3 regions of the Brochothrix thermosphacta DSM 20171 genome follow, and region 1 is predicted to be linked to each of the others. Evidence: riboswitches for the same ligand, from Rfam matches in the RefSeq annotation. Region 1 holds a riboswitch; each other region holds the start of a gene.
What was found. A riboswitch is a leader RNA that binds a small molecule or an ion and turns the genes downstream of it on or off. The one in region 1 is predicted to bind S-adenosylmethionine.
Positions count from the first base shown of each region.

Region 2: linked by a shared signal. The riboswitch ahead of V6S17_RS03940 (O-acetylhomoserine aminocarboxypropyltransferase/cysteine synthase family protein) and the one ahead of V6S17_RS10990 (MetQ/NlpA family ABC transporter substrate-binding protein) in region 1 are both predicted to bind S-adenosylmethionine.
Region 3: linked by a shared signal. The riboswitch ahead of metX (homoserine O-acetyltransferase MetX) and the one ahead of V6S17_RS10990 (MetQ/NlpA family ABC transporter substrate-binding protein) in region 1 are both predicted to bind S-adenosylmethionine.

Region 1 covers NZ_CP145608.1:2,206,232-2,208,437, forward strand. Annotated here, with positions in the region: gene V6S17_RS10985 (DUF2653 family protein) at 1-435, opposite strand, end outside; SAM riboswitch class I at 639-750, shown strand; gene V6S17_RS10990 (MetQ/NlpA family ABC transporter substrate-binding protein) at 833-1,648, shown strand; gene V6S17_RS10995 (methionine ABC transporter ATP-binding protein) at 1,676-2,206, shown strand, end outside.
Region 2 covers NZ_CP145608.1:774,212-776,417, forward strand. Annotated here, with positions in the region: gene gndA (NADP-dependent phosphogluconate dehydrogenase) at 1-492, shown strand, start outside; SAM riboswitch class I at 1,054-1,154, shown strand; gene V6S17_RS03940 (O-acetylhomoserine aminocarboxypropyltransferase/cysteine synthase family protein) at 1,263-2,206, shown strand, end outside.
Region 3 covers NZ_CP145608.1:556,219-558,424, reverse strand. Annotated here, with positions in the region: gene V6S17_RS02895 ((Fe-S)-binding protein) at 1-714, opposite strand, end outside; SAM riboswitch class I at 863-964, shown strand; gene metX (homoserine O-acetyltransferase MetX) at 1,050-2,153, shown strand.

The DNA.
Region 1 (2,206 bases):
TATACGTGAAATAATCATAAATACTAAACGAATAATAATAATAATCGCTAATACATTAATAATCATTCCCAAGATGTTTCCGAAACCACCCATATTTGCTAGCATACCACCAAATAGCATTCCTGCTAAACCTCCGAGCATCATCCCACCTAGGAATCCACCAAAACGACTTTTAGCTTGTGCTTTATTCGCTGTAACAGCTTTATTTGTAGCGGCACGATTTGTATTTGTTCGGTTTGTGTTACTCTTCACACGATTGCTATTAGTGTTATATGAACGATTGCTCGAACGGTATCCACCACCACGCATTTTTGCACTTACAGTTGTAACGGATGTTGTTTTATATTGATCAGGTGTGACAAAGTTAATAGCTTGTGTCCCTACCGGTGACATCATAATAACAACGGCCATCATAATACTTATTAATTTCTTCAAAATCTTCCCCCTCTATTTCTTTGTGTCTGACTTTATTTTACCATCTTTTTATACCTGACTCAAAAGATATGTATCCGTTATCATCAAAAACACAGTTAGTAACTTTTTTCAAATTGTTATTGACTGAATATTCGAAAGAGATTGACTTATTATCTTTTTATAGCTATACTCATATTTATCAAAGTTTAATAAACTAAATAAATTTCTTATCCAGAGTGGTGGAGGGACTGGCCCTATGAAACCCGGCAACCTGTCAATTTAATTTGATGAGGTGCTAAATCCAACACAATCTTCATAGATTGTGATAGATGAGAGAAGTATGTCCACTGCCAACTTCTCTTTTAGAGAAGTTTTTTTTATTATCTTTTTTCAAAACATATCCTAGGGGGAAATCATTATGCATAACATCAAAAAATCAGTAGGCTTTATCTTTATTTTAGTAGCAGTTTTCACTCTAACTGCTTGTGGTAACAGTAGCAAAGCACTTGATGATAAAAGAATTACAGTCGGTGTAACGGGTGGACCCCATGAGCAAATCATGCAAGAAGTTGCTAAAGTTGCTAAAAAAGATGGCGTAACGGTGAAACTTAAAGTATTTAGTGATTACAACACACCCAATACGGCTTTAGATCAAGGGGAATTAGATGCAAATAGTTTCCAAACTTTACCCTTTTTAAAAAACCAAGTTAAATCAAAAGATTTTAAAATAACGGAAGCTTTCAGCACAGTAGCATTTCCACTTGGTATCTACTCAGATAAACTTAAAGATTTAAAAGATCTCAAAAAAGGTGATAAAATCGCTGTTCCTAATGATCCTGCAAATGAATTGCGTGCGTTACAACTTTTTGAAAAAGCTGGCATCATTAAACTTGATAAAAACGCTGGCGAAAATACAACTAAAAAAGATGTTGTTGAAAATAAACTTGATTTGCAAATTGTTGAACTTGACGCTGCACAAATTCCAGCTCAATTAGGTGAAGTAGCTGTTGCTGCTATTAATACAAACTTTGCAATGGGTGCTGGGCTTAACATTAAAGATAATGCTATTTACCACGAGCCATTAGTTAAAAACCCATATCCTAACTACTTTGTTGTTCGTACCGAAAATAAAGATGATGCTATTGTCGCAAAACTTAAAAAGTATTATCAATCTGATGATGTGAAAGAATTTATCGCAAAACAATTTAAAGGTTCGGTTGTTCCAACTTGGTAAATGACTGTATTACTGGAGGCGTAAGGCATGATTGAATTAAAAAACATTACGAAAAATTATAAAGTTGGTAAAAAAACAATCAACGCATTAGATAACGTTTCTTTAAGTGTTCATAAAGGTGAAATTTATGGCGTGATTGGTTATAGTGGCGCTGGTAAAAGTACTCTCATACGTTGTATCAATCTATTAGAAACACCGACTGAGGGTGAAGTTTTTGTTGACGGTATCAAACTAAATGATTTAAATAAAAATGACTTACAACAAACACGTCAAAAAATCGGAATGATTTTTCAAGGTTACAATTTACTTACAACTGCAACTGTATATGATAATGTGGCTATTCCATTGAAACTCGCAGGGTTATCAAAAGATCTTATCCAACAGCGCGTTAAGAAATACTTAGAAATCGTTGGTTTAAGTGATCGAGCGTCAGCTTTTCCTGCACAGTTATCTGGTGGGCAAAAACAACGTGTAGCGATTGCACGTGCCCTTTCACATGAACCAGAAATTTTATTAAGCGACGAAGCAACAAGTGCACTTGATCCCACTACAACAGAG
Region 2 (2,206 bases), 1.1 Mb from region 1:
AAAACACCATTTACAGGTGATAAAGAAGCGGTTGTTGAAGCAGTACGTCGTGCACTTTACCTAAGTAAAATTGCATCATACGCACAAGGATTTGCTCAAATGCGTATGGCTTCAGATGAAAACAACTGGGACTTAAACTTTGGCGAAATCGCTAAACTTTTCCGTGCAGGTTGTATCATCCGTGCTCGTTTCTTACAAAAAATCACTGATGCTTTCAGTAAAGAACCAGAATTGAAAAATCTTTTCTTGGATCCATACTTTAAAGATATCGCTGACAACTATCAAGAAGCATTGCGTGATGTAGTAGCAACAGCAGTTAAAGCTGGTATTCCAGTACCAACATTCTCTGCAGCTATTTCTTATTACGATAGTTACCGTACAGAAACATTACCAGCTAACCTTATTCAAGCACAACGTGACTACTTTGGAGCTCACACATATGAACGTACTGATAAAGAAGGTACATTCCACACTGAATGGTTAGAAAAATAATAAAAGTATATTCTACCTTGTAAAACAATGATAAATTGTAATCTATCAAACATCCACTACTCTTTAGGCTAGAAATTTTAATCGTTATAGACTGATCCATGTCTATTTCTGATTTGAATTTCAGGTCTAGTAGTGGATTTTTTTGTAGCGTTATGAAATTTAGCAGGAGTGGTTTGGCTTTTACTGGATAATAATAAAAGTAAAACCAAACGTTCAGATCCAATAAAAACGAAAATAGCCCGTAGAATGGCAGGGATATTGTAGAAAAACTCTTTTTGACGCTTTTTGTCAGGAAGAGTTTTTTTGAGATTTAGTAGGAAGGTGGCTTTTGCAACAGCAGATAAAAACACGGCTAGCGCTATTATTAACTACTGATGAGTATTATTCCCTTTTTAAAAATTAAGTGAGTACCAATCGATAGTTTAGTTTAAAGCACAATGGAACACTTCGATTAAATAACTGAAAATTCAAACAAATACTTGACGTACGAATAAAGCATCAGTTATGATAGAAACAATTAAATAAATCGATTAATAAGATGACTGGCGTTATCTTTATTAATTCTTATCTAGAGTGGTGGAGGGACAGGCCCTATGAAACCCGACAACCAGCGTTTTGCGTATGGTGTTAATTCCTGCAGGTTTAAACCTGAAAGATGAGAGTTCAGCATTGTAAAAAGCTGCCTCTTTTAGAAGAGACGGCTTTTTTGTATTTAATGCACCTTCTCTACATAAGTTATTTGATTAATAACATTAAAAGGAGCGGTTAAAATGACAAAAGAACATCAGTTTCAATTCGAAACCTTACAAATCCATGCGGGGCAAGAACCCGATCCAACAACAGGGGCACGAGCTGTTCCAATTTATCAAACAACATCGTTCGTATTCAAAAATGCAGAAGAAGCAGCTGATTTCTTCCAGCTACGTAAGCCAGGTAATGTATACGGACGAATTATGAACCCAACACAAGATGTATTTGAACAGAGAATTGCACAATTAGAGGGTGGGACAGCTGCTTTGGCAACTGCTTCGGGCGCTTCAGCTATTTTTTATGCGATTTTAAATGTGGCTAACTCAGGTGATCATATTGTTGCAGCAAGCACATTATATGGTGGAACATACGAATTGTTTAAGTCAACGTTAAGTAAATTAGGAATCACTGTGAGTTTTGTAGATCCAGATGATAGCACTAATTTTGAGACAGCGATTAAACCTAATACAAAGGCAATATTTGCTGAAACAATAGGGAATCCGCGTATCAATGTGTTAGATATTGAAGCTGTAGCAGCTGTGGCTCATGCAAATGATATTCCACTTATCATTGATAACACATTTGGAACGCCCTATTTAATTCGCCCGTTTGATTTTGGAGCTGATATTGTTGTACACTCTGCAACTAAATTTATTGGAGGTCACGGGACAACCTTAGGCGGTATTTTAGTAGACAGTGGTAAATTTGATTGGCGAGCAAGTGGTAAGTTTCCCGACTTTACAACGCCTGATGAAAGTTATAGTGGGTTAGTATATGCTGATGTTCCGGACGTAGCCTTTGCTCTCAAAGCGCGTGTGCAATTATTGCGTAATACTGGAGCAGCAATTAGTCCGCAGAGTGCCTTTTATTTATTACAAGGATTAGAATCTTTATCATTGCGTGTAGAAAGACACGTGTCAAATGCTCGAGCGGTGGCAAACTATTTAAATGAGCATCCTGCTGT
Region 3 (2,206 bases), 910 kb from region 1:
ATCATTGTTTAAGACTTCGGCGATATGCATAATGCGGATACGTTTACCATCACGATTAAACTTCCCACCAATATTCATTAAACAACCCATATCTGCACTGATTAAAATTTCAGCACCTGTGTTAACAATATCCTCTACTTTTTCAGTCACCATTTGTTCTGAGATATCAGGCATTTTAACAGAGAATGTCCCTCCAAAACCACAACAGTTTTCAATGTGTGCTAGTGGAATCATTTCTAACCCTTCGACTTCATCTAATAATTGATACGGTGCTTTCTTTTCTCCTAACAAACGCGTCATGTGACATGAGCGATGGTAAGTTGCTTTACCTTCTAAATGAGCACCCACATTTGTAATACCTAGTACGTTAACAATAAATTGTGTGAATTCATATGTCTTGTCATGCAACGCTGCCGCTTCATCACGGTAAATTTCATCATCTTTAAATATCTCTTTATATTCTTTTAACATTGCTACGCACGAACCTGAGGGTCCGACAACGTATTCTGCGTTTTTAAACGCCTTCATCTGATTAATCATTGAAGCACGGCTGTCTTTATGATAACCGCTGTTATAAGTAGGTTGACCGCAACAAATTTGCGATCCTGGTAAATCAGTTTTACAACCAAAGCGTTCCAGTACTTCTACCATTGCTTTTCCTACTTCTGGGAACATCATGTCTACTAAACAAGTTGAAAAAATAGTCACTTTCACAGTTTTAGCCTCTTTTCTCTGTTTTGTTTGTGTCTTTATCCTATTACTCTAGTATAACTTTTTTTAAAACTAATTTCTATTACTAGTCTAAAAAAAATGAAGATTGACAACTGTTGTGCAATCAATCATAATAAATGTTAATTGAATCTACTTATCCAGAAAGGTGGAGGGACTTGGCCCGCTGATACCTTAGCAACCGGAACGATTGTTCACGGTGCTACATCCAACAGTCATTACTGACAGATAAGTGCTGAACGTTAACATTCAACGTTTAACTCTTTGTCTATTTTGACATTGTAGTTAAGCGTTTTTTATTTTCTTAAGGGGGATGACATATGCATCGTAAAGAAATGGTTCTATTTACTGATAAACCTTTAAATCTTGCATCACACGTACAATTAAAAAACATTACGGTTGCCTATGAAACATATGGCTCTTTAAACAAAAATTCAAGTAATGCCATCCTTATTACACATGCCTTGACTGGGGATGCCCATGTTGCGAAACATAGTGACGACGATCAAGAAGGCTGGTGGGATGACTTTGTTGGTGCAGGTAAAATGTTAGATACAGATACTTATTTTTTAATATGCATTAATGTTTTAGGCGGCTGTTATGGCTCGACTGGACCACAATCGTTTAATCCTGAAACCAATCAACCTTACTTGCTTGATTTTCCAACAATCCATGCAAGTGATATGGTCCGTGTTCAAAAAGAGTTACTTTCACAGCTGGGTATTGATCATCTTTTTTGCGTTGTCGGTGGATCAATGGGAGGGATTCAAGCCACTCAATGGGCAATTGATTATCCGGACTTCATCTCGGGAGTAATTAATCTTGCATCACCACTTGCCTCAAGTCCTGAAAATGTTGGTTTTAATCATGTGATGCGTCAGCTCATCCTATCTGATCCTCAGTTTAAAAAGGGACGCTATACAGAACAACCACCAATGCTAGCACATGCTAGAATGTTAGCGATGTTAACCTACCGTACAGATCGGATGTTGGATACGCAATTTAGTATGGCCCCTCTTAATGAAAACACAACAACCACTGAAAGTTGGCACCAGTTATTTGATGTTGAATCGTACCTTAATTATCAGGGTGAAAAATTTATCCAACGTTTTGACGCACTCAGTTTTTTATACCTGACACGTATGATCGATTTATTTGATGCTGTTTCTCCTAATCAAAAAAGCACTTCGATTGCCACTGTGCGCACACCCTATCTTTATATTGCCTTCAAAGAAGATCAGCTTTTTAAAATTGAACAATGTCGCTTTGCTCGAACAATTCTTGAAGCTAACAACGTACCCGTTACCTATCATGAATTAAGTTCAATTTATGGGCATGATGCCTTTTTGATTGAATCAGCTAAAATCAGTCCACTTGTTTCACAATTTCTTGCAAAAATAAAAAAAACAAGTCCTGCTAGTTAGGGACTTGTTTCAGCAATAATATTCTTTTATAAATTTTAAATTACTCATCCAAA